DNA from 2 places in the Streptomyces sp. NPDC051555 genome. Region 1 is predicted to be linked to the other one. Evidence: riboswitches for the same ligand, from Rfam matches in the RefSeq annotation. Region 1 holds a riboswitch; the other holds the start of a gene.
The links. A riboswitch is a leader RNA that binds a small molecule or an ion and turns the genes downstream of it on or off. The one in region 1 is predicted to bind glycine.

Region 1 (9,989 bases):
GTGACCACGGAGACCACCAGCAGAGTGGCGACGACATTGAACAGCCGCCTGATGAGGTAGACGAGCACTGCAGTCGGCCGCTCCGGCGGGTGGCCGCCGCCCCTTGTGGGGACGGCAGCCACCGCCTAACGGCCTTCACCTGCCCTTCGGACTAGCGCATGTGCGGTGAAGGCACGTGCCGACTGTTACTTGACGACGCCGAGGGTGGCGAGGTCGATGCGGCCCATCGAGTCGTTGAAGTAGACGTTCGTCAGCCGCGGGTTGTGGTAGATGAGCGCCTTGTCGAAGTTGATGGGAAGGTAGAGCGCCTTCTCCATGACCTTCTTGTTGATGTCGGTGTAGATCGGCGCGGCCGCTTCCGGCGTGGCAGCGGCGGCGGCCTTCTTGAACAGCCCGTTGACCTCGGGGTCGTTCAGCATCGTGTAGTTGTTGTTGCCGTTCGGCAGGATGAACGAGCCGTCGACCAGCGGCTGCAGGAAGCCGGCGCCGCTGTTGAAGTCGGCACCCCAGCCCATGACGATGATGCCGTAGTTCTTCTTCTTCACGTTCTCGGGCGAACCGATCGTGGAGGAGGAGAGCTTGCCGTCGTACTGGTCGATCGTCGCGTCGATGTTGACGGCCTTGAGCGCGGCCTGGAGCGACTCGGCGGTCTTGACCTCGGGGGCGCGGTTGTTGCGCACCGCGATGGTGGTCTTGAAGCCTCCCGGCTGGCCGCAAGCGGCGAGCGCGGCCTTGGCCTTGTCGATCTGCGGGGCGCCGGCGGTCAGGCCCCACGGGTCGTAGGACTTGTCGGAGCCGGGGACGCCGGGCGGCAGCATGTTGGCGCCGAGGTCACCGCTGGTCGGGCCGCCGCGGGCGGTCTGCAGGGACTTCGGGTCGGCCGCGTAGATGACGGCCTTGCGGCACTCGATGTTGTCGAACGGCGCGACCGTCTGCGGGAAGGCCATGTAGCGGATGTAGCCCGTGAAGGGGTTGTCCGCGTTCTTCTTCAGGTCCGGGGTCTGCAGGATCTTGTTCTTCGCGGCCTGCTGGACGCCGGTGCCGTCGACGGCGAGGTCGATGTCGCCGCTGAGCAGGCGCTGGTCCATGTCGTCCGGGTTGGTGGTGACCGTGAAGGAGACCTTGTCCGGCAGCGCCTTGCGGATCGTGTCGGTCTTCGGGTCCCAGTTCTCGTTGCGGACCAGGGTGGCGCCCTTGCCCGAGGTGAAGGACTCGACCTTGTAAGGACCGGTGGAGACGGGCTTGTTGGTGTACTTGGCGCCCTCGTCCTTGGCCACCGGGACCGGCGAGGAGGACGGCATGGCCAGCAGGTAGCTGAAGTCCGAGTTGGCGCTCGCCAGGTTGAAGACGATCGTCTTGTCGTCCGGCGTCTGGACGGACTTGAGACCCATCTTGTTCGGGTCGGTGTCCTTGTACGGGCCGGGGTACTTCTGGCCCTGGTCCAGCTGGTCGATCAGGTACGTCGGACCACCGGAGAGGACGTCCTGCGCGAAGACGCGCTCGATGCCGTACTTGATGTCCTTCGAGGTGATCGGCGTACCGTCCTCGAACTTCACGCCGTCCTTGAGCTTCAGCGTGTAGGTCTTGCCGTCGTTGCTGAGCACCGGCAGGGCCTCGGCGAGGTCCGGGACCAGCTTGGTGCCGTCCTTGCCCGGCTTGCTGTCGTAGGCCAGCAGCTGGCGGATGTACAGGCGCTGCAGGTTCCAGACGAAGCCGTAGTAGGCGCGCGCCGGGTCGAGGTAGTCGACGTCCTGGGGCGACCAGAGCTTGAGCTCGCCGCCCTTCTTGTCGGACGCGTTGACGACACCCTTGGTCGCGGCGTCGAAGGCGGCTCCGGTGGAGGCCTTGTCCTTCGCACCGTCATCGCCCTTGCCACCGCACGCGGCGGTCAGCGACAGGGCTGCGACCACGGCGGTGATCGCGATTGCCTGCTTTCTGCGGATCACGTTTGTCCAACCTCCATGAGTGGATGACATGAGTGGATGAGTCGAGGACTCGGATCAGTTGCCCTTGGGGTCGAGCGCGTCGCGCAGACCGTCCCCGAAGAGGTTGAACGCCAGGACGGTGATGAAGATCGTCACACCGGGGACCACCATGTACATGGGGTCGAACTGGTAGATGGGGACGGCGTCGGAGAGCATCTTTCCCCAGGACGCGGTGGGCGGTTTGACGCCCGCGCCGAGGAAGCTCAGGGCCGCTTCCGTCAGGATGTTGGTCGGGATGATCAGCGTCGAGTAGACGAGGATCGGCGCGACCAGGTTCGGCAGCAGCTCCTTGAACAGGATGTACGCCCGGCCCGCGCCGAGGCTGCGGGCGGCCTCCACGTACTCGCGCTCGCGCAGCGAGATCGTCTGGCCGCGCACGATCCGGCCGATGTACGGCCAGCCGAAGAAGCCGATCACCAGGACCAGGACGCCCATCCGGACACCCGAACCCTCGAACCCCCACAGGGAGTTGGGGACCACGGACACCAGGGCGATGGTGAACAGCAGCTGCGGGAAGGCCAGCAGCAGGTCCATGACGCGGCTGATGACCCCGTCGACCCAGCCGCCGAGGAAGCCCGCCAGCGTGCCCAGCAGGCTGCCGATGACCACGGAGACGACGGCCGCCAGGAAGGCGACGGTCAGGGAGATGCGGGCGCCGTAGACGATCCGGCTGAACACGTCGCGACCGTTGGTGGGTTCGACGCCGAGCAGGAAGTCGGAACTCATTCCGCCGTAGGAGCCGATCGGCGTGCCCAGGTTCGGGTCGATCAGGTCCTCGTGGAACTCGTTGGGCGGGTGGCCCAGCAGGCTCACGATCTGCGGCGCGAACACCGCCACCAGGATCAGGAGGAGCACGACGATGCCGCCCGTGAGCGCGACCTTGTCGCGCTTGAGCCGCATCCAGGCGATGCGGCCGGGTGAGCGGCCTTCGATGGCCTTGGCTGGGACGTCGGCTACGGACACGGGAGCGGGCGTTTCCGCGCTCGTGTCATGCAGTGGTGCCGTCATCGTGGTGGGGACCCCTCTCGGCCGACGGGTGGGTCGGCCCATGCCCGCCGCTGTGGCGGCGTTGGTGCGGAGTGGCGCTCGGAGTGCGTGGGACTGTGCGCCCGGGTGTGACCGTGCGGCACACGGGAGTGCACGGAACTGCGGGGACTGCGCGTACTGCGGGGACTGCGTTTGCTTCAGTGCGTTGGCTTCGGTGGCGCGTGCTGCGTGGTGCGTGAGGTGCAGGAACCGCTGGAAGTGCAAGGTGAAGTGCAGAGTGAAATGCAGATGCCGAGCCGGGTAACAGCAGGACTGATCGGCTCTTGGGTGGGGAGTCTTCATGGGGCCCTCGATCACCCGCCAGACCCGCAGATGAATGGATGCGCAACCGTGATGTGCGGACCCGTGACCCGCTATCCGGACTTCGCTGGCCCCTCAGCGGAGCAAGACCGTCCGTTCGGTACACAATCGGACATCCGGGTCAACTCTCGCTTCTCGTGTGCTATTTGGACACGGGCGACGGGGCAAATCAGGACAACGCAAAGGCCGCACGGAAGCGGGTTCCATGCGGCCTGATACGGCGGTCTCAGCAGGTGGTCAGTACGCCGGCGCCTGACCCTCGCGGTCGTAGAACGGCCGCGCCTGGGCGCGCAGCCACATCGCGACGGGATCGTGCTCGTCGGCGAGCGCGACCGTGCACACCGGTACGCCCTCGGGCACGGCCCCCACGGACTGGCGCATCATCTCGCGCACCGACTCCAGCGCGGGCACGGAGGCGTCGTAGAGGTCGAGGCCCACGGCGAGGTAGGGCGAGCCGAGCACCGGCTGGACCCAGGCGCGCCGCAGCGAGCGCACGGCGGGCGTGCGGTGGGCGTGCTGGGTGAGCAGTCCGTAGAACTGCGGGAGCTCGATCGAGGGCTCGGACAGCCGCAGCGGCCCGGCGGGCATCCGGTCCAGGCCCGTGGCGATCCGACGCAGGTCGGCCCAGGGAATGCCGAGGCCGCCGCCCTGGGCGTGCGGATTGAGCCACAGACCCCAGCGGTCCGGGTAGAGGGCGCGGGCGACGTCGCGCCCGGTCACCACCTCGTAGCCGCGGTTCCAGCCGCTCGCGGCCAGCTCCTGCGGGGAGGTCACGCAGGGCGCGTAACCGAGCCCCTCCACCTCCATGCCCCCGTACTGGGCGTCCGGCGAGCCGGACTGCCCCTGCCACAGCAGCATCCACAGCCGGCCCTCGGCCAGCCCGTGGAGCAGCTGCTCGTAGCTGTCGTAGCGCCCGGGTGTCACCTGGCGCAGCATGTGCTCGACCTGCCCGGCCGCGGCCGTGCCTGACGCACTCACCCGGTACCCCTCTTCGTCCGCCCGTCGTCCACGCGTACCCCCGGGCCACGCGTGCGTCCGGGCAATGCGAACAGCTTAAGCGCGACTACGGCAGGTAGAACGGGCGCACGCGCTCACGGATCCAATCCGCCACCGGGTCCTCGACCGCGTCGAGCAGGATCAACTGCACCTGCCAGGGCGGTTGGACCCGCCCCAGGGCCCGTCCCAGGGCGTCCATCGGGGCGTTGCGGTGCTCCGGTTCCCATCCCAGCAGGCGGACACCGACGTACAGCTGCGGGGCCGCGCCCTCGACGCTGGCCAGGCAGCGGTGGGCGGCGGCGACCACCCCGCTGGCCCGGAACTCCTCGGCGGCGGCGGCCAGGAAGTCCACGGGGTCCTCCTGCCAGTCCGGCTCGTACAGCCGGACCCGGCCGCCCGTGGCCGGGCCGTCCAGCTCGCTGCGGCCGGTCCGGCAGAGCAGCGCCACGGCGGGCGGCGGCAGCGGGACGCCGACGGCGCCCTCGGGGTTCACGGCGATGCCGAGCTGCGGGGGCAGGCCGCGGGCGAACTCGACGGCGGGTGCGACGACGAAGTCCATGCCCGTGCCCACGCAGGCCAGGAACTGCGCCTCGGAGCTGTAGACGGGCGCGTAGGCGTCGCCGCCGATGTCCATGGTCGCCAGGGTCAGGCTCCCCGCGTCGGGGCCGCCGCCGGCGGGCAGCGGTACCCAGACGTGACTGCGGGCCAGGGTCTCCAGGATCCGCGGTCCGGCCTGCGGGTCGCCCATCGCCGTGCCCAGGACCGCTTCGAGTTCGTTGGCCGGCCAGCCACTGCCCTGCATGCCCGTGTCTCCCCGTGTGCGTACGGTCGCGAAGGCCGCCGCGGCGCCGGTCCGTGGACCGGCGGCCCGTGGGCCCTGTCACCGGTGAGGCTAATGCGTCCCGGGCCCGGAGCCGAAGCCGATCCGGGTCACCCGGGCCGCCGCCGCCCGGTCGAGCAGGACGGCGGAGGCGCAGCCCGCCGGCAGCCGGCCCGCTTCCGCCTCGCGCAGCAGCCGGGTGACCGCGCCGCGGTGCCGGGCGAAGGCGTAGGTCGACACTCCGCGCCCCCGGGCCGCCTGCCCGGCCAGCGCCTCCTCGGCGGTGGCGTCGAGCAGCACCAGGTGCAGGGCCCGGCCGCGGCGGCGGGCGGCCCCGGCCAGCAGCGCCCGTACCCAGGTCTGCGTGCCGCAGTCGTGGACGACGGCGGAGTCCCCCGAGCGCAGCACGCGCCACAGCCCCCAGTAGTGCGCGGCGCGCACCAGCGGGCGGTAGGCGGCGTACGGCAGCGCCCGGGGCATCCGGCGCTCCCAGCGCTCGCGGGCGTCCTGGGAGTCGATCCCGCCGCCCGCGACGGCCCGCTTGATGAGGGTGCTCTTGCCGCCGCCGGGCAGGCCGGACACGACGACGATGTCGCCTTCGGCGAAGCCGAGGCGGGCCGGGCCGCGGCTCGCGCTCCCCCGGCCGCGCAGGTCCCGCACGGCGGCCACGGGGGCCGCGGGGACCGCTCCATCGGCGGCCGTGCCCCGTGGTCGGTGCCCCGGCTGGACCGGTACGGCGCCCACCGGCGCACCCACCGGCGCACCCGCTCCCGCCACCGTCCCGGCCGCCGCTCCTGCCGTCGTCCCCGCTGCCGCGCCGAATCTGCGCACAGTGATCGCCTCCCCCGGATCGGGTCACCAGGACCCTTGCCCCCTGAGTGTAAAGAGACGGTAATGCGGCGGACATGGTTCCGGTCGGGTCATCGCGCCGGATCGGGAGCCGGCGCGGGAGGACGGGCCGGGGCGCGGGTCACATCCGGGACCCGCACCCCCATGCGCGGCCGGGCCGTGCAATGATGTGCGCCATCTGGACCCAACTGCATAAAGGCCGCTTGAATCCGCGCGGGAGAGTCCCGGGAGTTGCTCCGCACCCCGGGCGCCGAAGGAGCAAGACCCTCCCTTGAATCTCTCAGGCCCCGTACCGCGTGGATGAGGCAGATCTGAAAAGCGAGCCGTACCGCCTTCTGGCCGGTGCGCTCCACCCAAGGTGCAAGTCGAGGAACTCTCGGCGAACCTCTCAGGTTCCGATGACAGATGGGGAGGATCATCCTCGTCATGTCATGCCCTGTCGACGCCCCGGGACCTGGGAGCCACACCCATGAGCACTGCCCCCCGCCTGACCGCCCTTGACGCGCTGCACCGTTCCCTCGGTGCGACGATGACCGACTTCGCGGGCTGGGACATGCCGCTGCGCTACGGCAGCGAGCGCGACGAGCACAACGCCGTGCGCACCCGGGCCGGCCTCTTCGACCTCTCCCACATGGGCGAGATCACGCTGACCGGCCCCGAGGCCGTCAAGGTCCTCGACTTCGCCCTGGTCGGCAACATCTCCACCGTCGGAGTCGGCCGCGCCCGCTACACGCACATCTGTCGCGAGGACGGCGGCATCCTCGACGACCTGATCGTCTACCGCCTCGGCGAGACGGAGTTCATGGTCGTCGCCAACGCCTCCAACGCCCAGGTCGTCCTGGACGCGATCACCGAGCGCGCCGCCGGCTTCGACGCCAAGGTCCGCGACGACCGCGACGCGTACGCCCTGCTCGCGATCCAGGGGCCGGAGTCCCCCGACATCCTGAAGTCGCTCACCGACGCCGACCTCGACGGGCTGAAGTACTACGCCGGTCTGCCCGGAACGGTCGCCGGGGTGCCCGCGCTGATCGCGCGCACCGGCTACACCGGCGAGGACGGCTTCGAGCTGTTCGTCTCCCCCGAGCACGCCGTGGAGCTGTGGCAGGCGCTGACCGAGGCGGGCGAGGGCGTCGGCCTGATCCCCTGCGGCCTGTCCTGCCGCGACACGCTGCGCCTGGAGGCGGGCATGCCGCTGTACGGGCACGAGCTGACGACCGCGCTGACCCCGTTCGACGCGGGCCTGGGCCGGGTCGTGAAGTTCGAGAAGGAGGGCGACTTCGTCGGCCGCGCCGCCCTGGAGGCCGCCGCCGAGCGCGCCGCCTCCGCGGCCCCGCGCAAGCTCGTCGGCCTGATCGCCGAGGGCCGCCGGGTCCCGCGCGCCGGGTTCCCGGTCGTGGCCGACGGCCAGGTCATCGGCGAGGTCACCTCGGGCGCCCCGTCCCCGACGCTGGGCAAGCCGATCGCGATGGCGTACGTCGACGCGTCGCACGCCGCACCGGGCACCTCCGGCGTCGGCGTGGACATTCGCGGTACGCATGAGCCGTACGAGGTCGTGGCCCTGCCGTTCTACAAGCGTCAGAAGTGACGCTTCCCCCCATCGGGAAGCCCGCTCCGCGCACCACGACGGACACCACGGCGGACGTCACGGCGCACCTCGCGCCGGGCGTCGTGCCTCGTCACACCCCTGTTCATCAGCACTCCCCCGCATCCAGGAGAATCAGGTCATGAGCAACCCCCAGCAGCTGCGTTACAGCAAGGAGCACGAGTGGCTGTCGGACGCCGTGGACGGCGTCGCGACGGTCGGCATCACGGAGTTCGCGGCCAACGCGCTCGGTGACGTCGTCTACGCACAGCTGCCCGCCGTGGGCGACCAGGTGACCGCGGGCGAGACCTGTGGCGAGCTGGAGTCGACCAAGTCCGTCAGCGACCTGTACTCCCCCGTCACGGGCGAGGTCGTCGAGGCCAACCAGGACGTCGTGGACGACCCGGCGCTGGTCAACACCGCTCCGTTCGAGGGTGGCTGGCTGTTCAAGGTGCGCCTCGCGGGCGAGCCGGAAGACCTGCTCAGCGCGGAGCAGTACGCCGAGCTCACCCACTCCGACAACTGACCCCAGGGGATCCTGATGTCTGTTCTCAACACCCCGCTGCACGAACTCGACCCGGACGTCGCCGCCGCCGTCGACGCCGAACTCGTGCGCCAGCAGTCGACCCTGGAAATGATCGCGTCGGAGAACTTCGCTCCGGTCGCCGTCATGGAGGCCCAGGGCTCGGTCCTGACCAACAAGTACGCCGAGGGCTACCCCGGTCGCCGCTACTACGGCGGCTGCGAGCACGTCGACGTGGTCGAGCAGATCGCGATCGACCGCATCAAGGCGCTCTTCGGCGCCGAGGCCGCGAACGTGCAGCCGCACTCCGGTGCGCAGGCCAACGCGGCCGCGATGTTCGCGCTGCTGAAGCCGGGCGACACGATCATGGGCCTGAACCTGGCCCACGGCGGTCACCTGACCCACGGCATGAAGATCAACTTCTCCGGCAAGCTCTACAACGTGGTCCCGTACCACGTCGACGAGACCGGCCGGGTGGACATGGCCGAGGTCGAGCGCCTCGCCAAGGAGTCCAAGCCGCAGATGATCGTCGCGGGCTGGTCCGCCTACCCGCGCCAGCTGGACTTCGCCGCCTTCCGCCGCATCGCGGACGAGGTCGGCGCGTACCTGATGGTCGACATGGCGCACTTCGCCGGTCTGGTCGCCGCGGGCCTGCACCCCAACCCGGTGCCGCACGCCCACGTCGTCACCACCACCACGCACAAGACCCTCGGCGGTCCGCGCGGTGGCGTGATCCTGTCCACGCAGGAGCTGGCCAAGAAGATCAACTCCGCGGTCTTCCCGGGTCAGCAGGGCGGCCCGCTGGAGCACGTGATCGCGGCCAAGGCGGTCTCCTTCCTCGTCGCGGCCTCGCCCGAGTTCAAGGAGCGCCAGGAGCGCACCCTGGAGGGCGCGAAGATCATCGCCGAGCGCCTGGTGCAGGAGGACGTCACCAAGGTCGGCGTCTCGGTGCTCTCCGGCGGTACGGACGTCCACCTGGTCCTGGTCGACCTGCGCGACTCCGAGCTGGACGGCCAGCAGGCCGAGGACCGGCTCCACGAGATCGGCATCACGGTCAACCGGAACGCCGTCCCGAACGACCCGCGGCCGCCGATGGTCACCTCGGGCCTGCGGATCGGCACCCCGGCCCTGGCCACCCGCGGTTTCGGCGCCGAGGACTTCACCGAGGTGGCCGAGGTCATCGCCGCCGCGCTGAAGCCCGAGTTCGACGCCGAGGACCTCAAGGCGCGCGTCTCCGCGCTCGCCGCGAAGTTCCCGCTGTACCCGTCGCTCTAGCCACGCCCGGAGGGTCCGGCCCTGTTTTCCACAGGCCCGGGCCCTCTTTGGCGACCAAGGTCCCAGACGGGCGTGCCTTTCTGCCTATGAAATAGCCAAATTACGGCAAATAGGCTTCATGTAAAGGCGCGGCAGCAGCCAGCCAGGCATCCCCCGTCAGGACGGACACCCCATCTCATGGACATGAGCGCAGCGAACAGGAAGGGACTCAGTCTCTTCGCGCTGATCATGATCGGCATCGGTTCGATCTTCGGCTCCGGCTGGCTCTTCGGAGCGGGTACGGCGGCCCAGGTCGCGGGCCCGGCGGCGCTCGTCGCCTGGGTGATCGGCGCCGTCTTCATCGGCATGATCGCCATGTCCTACGCCGAGGTGGGCGCCGCCTATCCGATCCCGGGCGGCATGGCCCGCTACGGCCACCTCTCGCACGGTCCGGTGCTGGGCTTCATCACCGGCTGGGCGGTCTGGATCGCGGTGGCCTCGCTCATCCCGATCGAGTCGATCGCCGCGACCCAGTACATGTCCTCCTGGAGCTTCGGCTGGGCCAAGGACCTGGTCGACGCCCAGTCCCACCAGCTGACCACCTTCGGCATGCTGGTCGCCCTGGCGCTGACC
Region 2 (9,989 bases), on a different contig from region 1:
GCCGGTGCTGACCCACCGCCTCACCCCGCAGAGCCCGCCGAGCCCGCAGGGCCCGCCGGTGCCGCCCTCGCTGGCGGCTCCGGCCGCCTGATCCGGGCCGCCGCGGCCTGATCCGACCCGACTCCGGCGGCCGCGTGGCCCACTGTGCCCATTCGGCCTAGCCCGCTCGGGCCAGTGCCGAACCATCCGAAATGACAGGGGAGTTGAGCTGAACCGCCCGCACGGGTGATGCGTCATCAATCTATGAGGACAGCTACCGGAAATCCCTGCGGACGCCAGTCCGTAGGGCAACACTGGACCCTGACCACACCGAGATTGATACGGGGGGCGGCCATGAACGACGCATCGAGCCGCAGCACACAGACCACACCGCAGCGAAAGAACGTATCCATGTGCCAGCACCAGCCTGCCTGCCCTAGCGCCGACTCCGCCGACCGGGAGGCCGCGCATCCCGTGGCCAACCACCCGGAACAGGGCTGGAGCCTGCTGTGCAACGGCGTCCTGCTCTTCGAGGACACCGGTGAGCTGCTGCCGGACGGCCGGATCATCGCTCCGCACCGCCCGCTCGCGGCGGCGCAGGTGATGAAGGCGGCGTAGCGACCGCCCGAGGAACGCGCACGAAGCACGCGCACCAGGCACGCGTACGCAGCACCCTTACGAAGAAACGCGCACGAGGCACGCGAAAGGGGCCGGCCCGGGAGGCATACTCCCGGACCGGCCCCTTTCACTTCTCAACGATGGGCAAGCGCGACCATCAGTTGTCGTACTCGTCCAGCGGCGGGCAGGAACAGACCAGGTTCCGGTCGCCGAACGCGCCGTCGATCCGGCGGACCGGCGGCCAGTACTTCTCGGCGGCGATCAGCCCGCCCGGGAAGACGGCCTCGTCACGGGTGTACGGGTGGTTCCACTCGCCGCCCAGCGCCGCGGCCGTGTGCGGGGCGTTGGCCAGCGGGTTGTCCTCCAGCGGCCACTCGCCCGCCGCGACCTTCTCGATCTCCGCGCGAATGGCGATCATCGCGTCGCAGAAGCGGTCGATCTCGGCGAGGTCCTCGGACTCCGTCGGCTCGATCATCAGGGTGCCGGCCACCGGGAAGGACATCGTCGGCGCGTGGAAGCCGTAGTCGATCAGTCGCTTGGCGATGTCGTCCACGCTGACGCCCGTCGCCTTCGACAGCGGGCGCAGGTCGATGATGCACTCGTGCGCGACGAGGTTGCCCGGACCGGTGTAGAGCACCGGGAAGTGCGGCTCCAGGCGCTTGGCGATGTAGTTGGCGCCGAGCACCGCCACCTGGGTGGCGCGCTTGAGGCCCTCGCCGCCCATCAGGCGCACGTACGACCACGAGATCGGCAGGATGCCCGCCGAACCCCACGGCGCGGCCGAGATCGGACCGACGCCCGTCGCGGGACCGGCGGTCGGCTGCAGCGGGTGGTTGGGCAGGTACGGGGCCAGGTGCGCCCGGACACCGACCGGGCCGACGCCCGGGCCGCCGCCGCCGTGCGGGATGCAGAAGGTCTTGTGCAGGTTCAGGTGCGAGACGTCGCCGCCGAAGTGACCCGGCTTGGCGAGGCCCACCAGGGCGTTGAGGTTGGCGCCGTCCACGTAGACCTGGCCGCCCGCGTCGTGCACCTGCGCGCAGATGTCGGCGACGTGCTCCTCGAACACGCCGTGCGTGGACGGGTAGGTGATCATCAGCACGGCGAGCTCGTCGCGGTACTGCTCGATCTTGGCGCGCAGGTCGGCGGCGTCGACCTCGCCGTCGTCCGCCGTCTTGACGACGACGACCTTCATGCCGGCCATCACGGCGCTGGCGGCGTTGGTGCCGTGCGCGGAGGACGGGATCAGGCAGATGGTGCGCTGCTCGTTGCCGTTCGCCCGGTGGTACGCCCGTACCGCGAGCAGACCGGCCAGCTCGCCCTGCGATCCGGCGTTGGGCTGGATGGACACCTTGTCGTAACCGGTGACCTCGCAGAGACGTTCCTCCAGCTCGGTGATGAGCGTGAGGTAACCCGCGGCCTGCTCGACCGGGGCGAAGGGGTGCAGCTGGCCGAATTCGGGCCAGGTCACCGACTCCATCTCGGTGGTCGCGTTGAGCTTCATCGTGCAGGAGCCCAGCGGGATCATGCCGCGGTCCAGCGCGTAGTCCTTGTCCGACAGCTTGCGCAGGTAGCGCAGCATCGCGGTCTCGGAGCGGTGCTGGTGGAAGACCGGGTGGCTCAGATAGGCGTCCGAGCGCAGCAGCCCCTCGGGCAGCGTGTCGGCGGTGACCTCGTCCAGCGCCTCGATGTCCGCGGTGACGCCGAAGGCGGCCCACACGGCGTCGATGTCGGCGCGCAGGGTGGTCTCGTCACAGGAGACGGAGACGTGGTCGGCGTCGACCCGGTAGAGGTTGACCCCGGCCTCGCGGGCGGCGGCCACGACCCCGTCGGCCTTGCCGGGCACCCGCGCGGTGACCGTGTCGAAGTACGAGCCGTGCACCAGCTCCACGCCGCCGGCGGTCAGGCCCGCGGCGAGCAGGGTGGCGTAGCGGTGGGTGCGGCGGGCGATCGTCCGCAGGCCGTCGGGGCCGTGGTAGACGGCGTACATGGCGGCCATGACGGCGAGCAGCACCTGCGCGGTACAGATGTTGCTGGTGGCCTTCTCGCGGCGGATGTGCTGCTCGCGGGTCTGCAGGGCCAGGCGGTAGGCCTTGTTGCCGTCGGCGTCGACGGAGACGCCCACCAGGCGGCCGGGCAGCGAGCGGGCGTGCTTCTCCTGGACGGCCATGTAACCGGCGTGCGGACCGCCGAAGCCCATCGGGACGCCGAAGCGCTGGGTGGTGCCGATGGCGATGTCCGCGCCGAGCGCACCCGGGGAGGTGAGCAGGGTCAGGGCGAGCAGGTCGGCGGCGACGGCGACGATCGCGCCGAGGTCGTGCGCCTGGTCGATGACCGGCTTGATCTCGCGGACCGCACCGGAGGCGCCCGGGTACTGGAGGAGCACGCCGAAGACGCCGCGCTCGGCGATCTCGGCCGGGATGCCCTCGGACAGGTCCGCGACCACGACCTCGACCCCGGTGGGCTCGGCGCGCGTCTCGATGACCGCGATGGTCTGCGGCAGCGTGTCCGCGTCGATGAGGAAGACCCCGCCCTTGACCTTGCCCACGCGGCGGGCGAGCTGCATGGCCTCGGCGGCGGCGGTGCCCTCGTCGAGCAGGGAGGCGCCGGAGGTCGGCAGCCCGGTCAGGTCGGCGACGACCGTCTGGAAGTTCAGCAGCGCTTCGAGGCGCCCCTGCGAGATCTCGGGCTGGTACGGCGTGTACGCCGTGTACCAGGCCGGGTTCTCCATGACGTTGCGCAGGATCACCGGCGGCGTGAAGGTGCCGTAGTAACCGAGGCCGATCATCGGGGTCAGGACCTGGTTGCGGTCGGCCAGCGAACGCAGCTCGGCGAGCACCTCGGCCTCGGTGCGGGCACCCGGCAGGTTCAGCGCCTCGGCGCTCTTGATGACGTCCGGCACCGCGGCGGCGGTCAGATCGTCCAGGGAGCCGTAGCCCACCTGGGCCAGCATCTTCGCCTGCGCCTCGGCATCCGGGCCGATGTGGCGCTGCTCGAAGGGGATGCCTCGCTCCAGCTGGGAGAGCGGAATGCGGTTGGCGGTCATGTACGGAGGCCTCCTGGTCGTACGACCTGCGAGGGGTACCACGGCGCGGGCACCCGGACGGCCTCCCCCTCTGTCATCTCAACCTGAGAGCTTCACCGGGCCTCCTGGGGATCGCCCGTGGAGGTCCGGCTTTCACCGTCGGTGAGGAAGGGCACCGGAACTGCGATCCGTCGCCCGTCCTGCTTTCCAGAGTGGCCTCGTCCGTGCGGTACGTCTGCCTGAGAGATTCCGGGGAGGAGTTGCTCCTTCGGCGCCTCCGACGAACTCGATCGGAGGACTCTCCCGCACAGGGTCAGCAGCCGTTCCCCAGCCTACCAGCGAGGATCTGGGCACTCCCTCGAGTGGCCCCCTCCCCGGAAATGCACTTTTGTAGTCATTACGGAGGAGTTGCGACCAAATGGAGGCGACCGTGCAGACCGACATCGATCCGCGCAGCCTGATCGGCCGCAAGGCGTTCGACCGCAATGGAACCAAGATCGGCACCGTCGACGAGGTCTACCTCGACGATGCCACGGGCGTCCCGGAATGGGCCGCCGTACGGACCGGACTCTTCAGCCGGGACGCCTTCGTCCCGCTGGAACCGAGCGAGGTGGTGGGCGACACCCTGCGGGTTCCCTTCGAACGCGCCCTGATCAAGGACGCCCCCGATTTCGGGGTGGGCCGCCACCTCTCCCCCGAACAGGAGCTCCAGCTCTACCACCACTACGGCCTGGACGTGACCCTGCCGAGTGACTTCCACCACGGCGACCGCGACTTCGGCCGCCTCGCCGGCGGCGAGGCCTAGGCCGGGGTCACCCGCCCGCAGGTCCGTCATCCGGCGGTTCCTTCTTTGGCATGTCCCCCGTCAGGTTCGGCATGTTCGCCGTCCGGCTCCCCGACCAGGGGCAGCGGATCGGACGGTTCCAGGTCGGGGTCGTCCACCCGGAAGGTGCGCACCCGGCCCGGCGGCGATCCCGGCCGCTCGAAACGGACAGTCACCCTCCCCACCCCGCTGCCCTGCACCCAGCCGGGCCCGTACTCCCCGTGGCGCACATCGGTCCCCGCCGGCCACCTCCGTTCCTGCGGGGGCTCCCCCACGGGCGCGTCCGCGGCCCCGGTCCCGGCCGCCGCCTGCGCGCGTACGGGCGCCCCCGCGCCCCCGTCGGCTCCGTCGCCCTTGTCCGCTCCCTGCACCCGCGCCCCCGCGGCGGAATCCGGCCCACCGGAATCCCGCTCCCCGGCCACCGCCTCCGCCTCCGCCCGGGCCGCTGCCCGGGCCTCCGCCTCGGCCTCCGCCTGGGCGAACAGGTCCTCCTGCGTGTAGTCGGCCAATCCCGACACCCCCACGCCCAGCAGCCGCACCCCGCCCGTCGTGTCGATCCCCTCCAGCAACCGCGCCGCCGCCTCCCGGACCACCGCCGGATCGTCCGTCGGCCCCCGCAGGGTCTCCGACCGGGTCAGCGTGGAGAAGTCGTAGCGGCGCACCTTGAGCACGATCGTCCGCCCCGAGTGCCCCGACGCGCGCAGCCGCCCCACGCACCGCTCCGCGAGCCGCTGCACCTCGCCGCGGATCCGGACCCGGTCGTGCAGGTCCACGTCGAAGGTGTCCTCGACCGAGACGGACTTCGCGTCCCGTTCCGCGACCACGGGCCGGTCGTCCAACCCCAGCGCCATCCGGTACAGCGCCACCCCGTGCGCCCGCCCGGTCATCCGGACCAGTTCGTCCTCGCCGGCGTCGGCCAGCTCTCCCACCGTGGTGATCCCGGCCCGCCGCAGGTGCTCCCCGGTGGCCGGCCCCACCCCGGGCAGGGTCCGCACCGACATGGGCGCCAGCAGTTCCCGCTCGGTCCCCGGCTCGATCAGCAACAGCCCGTCCGGCTTGGCGCCCTCCGAGGCCACCTTGGCCAGCATCTTGGACCCGGCCAGCCCCACCGAGGCGCTGAGCCCCGTCGCCGCCCGGATGTCCGCCCGCAGCCGCTCGGCCGTGACCCGGGCCCCGGCCGAGTCGAAGGCCGCGCCGCCCGCCTCCAGGTCCACGAAGGCCTCGTCCAGGCTGAGCGGCTCCACCAGCGGCGACAGCTCGCGCAGCCGCGCCATCACGAGGTCGCTGACCGCCCGGTACAGGGTGAAGCGCGGGATCAGATAGGCCCCGTTCGGGCAGAGCCGCCGGGCCTGGGCGGTGGGCATCGCCGAATGCACCCCGAAGCGCCGCGCCTCGTACGAGGCCGTCGCGACCACCCCGCGCGGGCCGAGCCCACCGACGATCACGGCCTTCCCGCGCAGGCTCGGCTTCGCCGCCTGCTCCACGGAGGCGTAGAAGGCGTCCATGTCCAGATGCAGGATGGTCGGCGCGGCTCTCACGCCACCGATGCTGCCCTACGCCACTGACAACGCCCCCGACGCACGTCCGGCGCGCCCCGCGAGGAGCGTCCGGCGCGCCCCGGGGGCGGTCCGAAAGGGGTCCGGACGGGGCCGACCGCGGCCCCGCCGACCCGAGGGCCTCAGCCCGCCCGGTTGCGGCGCGCGGCCAGCTCGTCGGCCGGGTTGTGCCCGACCAGCGTCTCGCCCGTCTCCACGCGTTCCCCGTGCAGCTGCGACAGCGCCTTCTCGACGTCCCGCCACACCACTCCGACGGCGATCCCGAAGATCCCCTGCCCGCCCTGGAGCAGGCCCACGACCTCGTCCGGTGAGGTGCACTCGTAGACGGTCGCGCCGTCGCTCATGAGCGTCATCCGCTCCAGGTCGCGAAAGCCCCGGTCGCGCAGGTGCTGGACGGTGGTGCGGATGTTCTGCAGCGCCACCCCGGTGTCCAGGAAGCGTTTGACGATCTTGAGGACGACCACGTCCCGGAAGCTGTAGAGCCGCTGGGTACCGGATCCGCCGGCCGCGCGCACGCTGGGCTCGACGAGCCCGGTCCGCGCCCAGTAGTCGAGCTGCCGGTAGGTGATGCCCGCGGCGGCGCAGGCCGTGGGCCCGCGGTAGCCGATCTCCCCGGCGGCCTGCTCGCCGTCCTCCGGGCCGGGCGGCACGGATTCCGGCTGACGGCGCGCGGCACCCACCGCCCCGCCGTGCAGCGCGTACGGTCCGCCCTCACTCCGTGCGGGGATGCCCCCGGTCGTACCGTCGCCCGTGATCCTCACGCCGACCCTCCGTCCTTGACCTGCCACCTTGAAGGTAGGCAGTCACCCGGGGTGCGTCAACGATCGCCACACTCGGCACGCCGAGTGATAATCACCCTGAGAGTGGTTTCCCGTATCCCTTAGCGGGGAAAGGCTACTCGAATGGGCTGACTTTCCCTTGAGGACGACTCGGCCGACACCTCACTGATTGCTGCTGCCGAAGTCCTCCGGCGAGATCTGGTCGAGGAACTCGCGGAACTTCTCCACCTCGTCCTCCTGCTCGTCCGGAATCGCAATTCCGGCATCGTCCAGCACCCCGTCGCTCCCGTAGATCGGCGTCCCGGTGCGCAGGGCCAGCGCTATGGCGTCGGACGGCCTCGCGCTCACCTCGACCCCGCTGGCGAAGACGAGCTCCGCGTAGAAGACGCCCTCCCGCAGATCCGTGATCCGGACCTCGGTGAGTTCCTCGCCGATCGCCTCCAGCACGTCCTTGAACAGGTCGTGCGTCAGCGGCCGGGCAGGGGCCATCCCCTGCTGGGCGAAGGCAATGGCAGTAGCCTCCCCAGGACCGATCCAGATGGGGAGGTACCGATCGCCTCCCACTTCACGCAGGAGCACGATCGGTTGGTTGGAGGGCATTTCAACCCGGACACCCACAACGTCGAGCTCGTTCACACAGCAACCCTAGGACCTGCCCGGCCGGTTTGGGTAGTCGGGGCCCCGCGAGTCAGTGCAGTCGGACCCCGAGAGCGGTCTGTACGAGCGCCTCGTGGAGCCGTACGGAGATGCCCGCGAGCTCTTTCAGGGTGGCCTCGGCATGGGCCCTGGTCTGGGGATTGCGGTGCCGCCGCAGCGGTGCGACCACCTGTTCCACCAGCCCGGCCTCCCGGTCCGCCGCGGCCTTCATCGCGCGCAGATGGCGCGGCTCCAGGCCGAAGCGACCCAGTTCCGCCACCAGCCGGGCCACGGTGACGGCCCCGGCGTCGAATCCGCCCTCCGGTGCCTCCGCCAGGAGCCCGTAGGACTCCCACTCGACCAGCTGTACCTCGTCCACCTCGGCGGCGGCCAGCAGCTCGGCCCGGCCGACGCGGGCCACGGTGGGCCGGCTCCGGCTGATCTCGCCCAGCACCGCGGCCACCACCGCCGCCCCGGCGGCGTCGCCGTCAGCGGGTGCGGCGGGGGCGGGGATACGAATCTGCTCGCCCCGTTCGAGCGCGTCGAGCTGGTCCTTGATGACCTTCAGCGGCAGGTAGTGGTCGCGCTGCAACCGCAGGATCCTGGCCAGCCGCTCGACGTCGTCGGGACTGAACTTGCGATATCCGGAAGGTGTGCGCCGGGGCTCGACCAGCCCCTCCGCTTCGAGGAACCGGATCTTGGAAATCGTGACTTCGGGAAACTCGTCGCGCAGCGTGGTGAGCACCGTGCCGATGCTCACCAGCCGCCCGCCCGAGCCGGCGGTGCCGTGTCCGGCACCGCCCGTCGAGGTACGCAGCATGGACCTTCCCTGTGGTCTCCCCGGGGCGGGCCCGGGGAGACGGTCAGATGCCCCGCTGGCTCGCGTAGAAGACCAGCCGGTACTTGCCGATCTGGACCTCGTCGCCGTTGTGCAGGACGACCGAGTCGATCGGCTCACGGTTCACGTACGTGCCGTTGAGGCTGCCCACGTCGGAGACGGTGAAGCCACCGTCCTGGCCCCTGCGGAAGTCGACGTGCCGCCGGGAGACGGTGACGTCGTCCAGGAAGATGTCGCTCTGCGGGTGGCGCCCGGCCGTGGTCAGTTCGCCGTCCAGCAGGAAGCGGCTGCCGGAGTTCGGGCCGCGCCGCACGATGAGCAGCGCGGAGCCCGGAGGCAGTGCTTCCACCGCGGCCTGGGCCTCGGGGGACAGCGAGGACGACACGTGCTGTCCGGACACCTCGGCCTCGTAGGCCTCCAGGCCCGAGATCGAGATGGTGGACGTGGTCTCCGAAGCACGCTCCGGCGTCAGGCCCGGCCGCAGCGGCGCCCCGCAGTTGGAGCAGAACCGGCTGGCCGCATCGCTGCGGTGGCCACACCTGCTGCAAACCTGCTCGGCCGACATGGACGGCTCCTCGCGCCGCGGGTGCCCCGCGGAGGCATTGGTGGCATACGGGTCGGGGTCAAACCCTCCACCCGTACTTGAGGTTGATGGTTCACCGAAACCTATGCGTCCGGAACCGGCAGGGTCAACAGCCGACGCGCCGTACGCGCCCGAATTGTCACCCGCCCCGGCGACCTCGTCGCGGAAGAGCGGCCGGTCGCCCTGCGCCTCCACGTCACCATGTCCCGCACGGTGCTTGGGCGCACCGCTCTCCTCGCGGTTCTTCTTGCCGAACAACTTCTCAAACAACTTCACGGGCGATTCCCCTTGACCGAAACAGACCCGCCCGTGGGGCAGGACGAACTCCGAATACTCACACCTGCCGACCCGGACATTCTCACAACGTCCGTCACCACCAGACAGTTTCCACCACGCACCGCTTCTTCGGTGCGTCGACCCCCCGCAGGCATCCGCCCACGTGAGCCGCTCCACATCCCGCCCGGTCTCATGACGATGACGACCGAGCGTAGTCAGGCTGCTTCGCAGCCCGCAAGGCGTCCACAACGATCTTCGCCGATCGTACGACGGTGGCGTTGGCCTGTTCCTTCTCCAGCGTCTGGATGACGCCGCCGGGAATGTTGAGGGCCGGCTCCAGGTCCTGCGGCTTTCCGATCACCCTGAATTCATAGGGTTGTGTGATCTTCCTGCCGTCGATCGCGACCCCGCCGCCCTCGTCCGAGAAGTACGTGCTCGCGACGACGCGCACGCCGTTGATCTGGATGGCCTCTGCTCCCGCCGCCCGCAACTCCTGGATGGTGTCCAGCAGCTTGTCCGACTGCACCTGGCCCTTGGTGTCGGTGACCTTGAGCGTGATGCCCGGCCCCTGCGCCGCCACGGTACCCGCCAGGATCCCCAGTTGGCGTTCCTTCTCGACCGTCTGCTTGCGCGCCTCGTCGGCCTGGTTGGAGCTCGACTCCAGCTCCTTGCGCTGGTCCACCAACTTCTGCTTCTCGTCTTCCAGCCGCTTGGTGCGCCCGTCCAGCTCGTCGAGGATGCGCACCAGGTCCTCCTGGCGCGCCCCGCGCAGGGCACTGGAGTCGCTGTTGTGGCGCACCTGGATGGCGAGCCCCAGTCCGAGGACGAACAGCAACAGGGCGACGATCAGTTGGGCCCGGCTCACCCGCGGCGGCCAGA

Region 2: linked by a shared signal. The riboswitch ahead of gcvP (aminomethyl-transferring glycine dehydrogenase) and the one ahead of gcvT (glycine cleavage system aminomethyltransferase GcvT) in region 1 are both predicted to bind glycine.

What each region holds. Positions count from the first base shown of each region.
Region 1 is NZ_JBITDP010000009.1:266,456-276,444, reverse strand. It holds gene ACIBEA_RS20905 (ABC transporter permease) at 1-68, opposite strand, end outside; gene ACIBEA_RS20900 (ABC transporter substrate-binding protein) at 186-1,976, opposite strand; gene ACIBEA_RS20895 (ABC transporter permease) at 2,001-2,993, opposite strand; gene ACIBEA_RS20890 (enhanced serine sensitivity protein SseB C-terminal domain-containing protein) at 3,570-4,310, opposite strand; gene ACIBEA_RS20885 (enhanced serine sensitivity protein SseB) at 4,396-5,130, opposite strand; gene ACIBEA_RS20880 (AAA family ATPase) at 5,221-5,892, opposite strand; glycine riboswitch at 6,202-6,302, shown strand; gene gcvT (glycine cleavage system aminomethyltransferase GcvT) at 6,467-7,582, shown strand; gene gcvH (glycine cleavage system protein GcvH) at 7,722-8,105, shown strand; gene glyA (serine hydroxymethyltransferase) at 8,121-9,377, shown strand; gene ACIBEA_RS20860 (APC family permease) at 9,555-9,989, shown strand, end outside.
Region 2 is NZ_JBITDP010000002.1:987,000-996,988, forward strand. It holds gene ACIBEA_RS08355 (hypothetical protein) at 1-91, shown strand, start outside; gene ACIBEA_RS08360 (DUF5999 family protein) at 391-597, shown strand; gene gcvP (aminomethyl-transferring glycine dehydrogenase) at 755-3,640, opposite strand; glycine riboswitch at 3,837-3,935, opposite strand; gene ACIBEA_RS08370 (PRC-barrel domain-containing protein) at 4,038-4,424, shown strand; gene ACIBEA_RS08375 (DNA polymerase IV) at 4,451-5,980, opposite strand; gene ACIBEA_RS08380 (MerR family transcriptional regulator) at 6,121-6,759, opposite strand; gene ACIBEA_RS08385 (bifunctional nuclease family protein) at 6,940-7,413, opposite strand; gene ACIBEA_RS08390 (MerR family transcriptional regulator) at 7,466-8,233, opposite strand; gene ACIBEA_RS08395 (FHA domain-containing protein) at 8,277-9,218, opposite strand; gene ACIBEA_RS08400 (DUF881 domain-containing protein) at 9,301-9,989, opposite strand, start outside.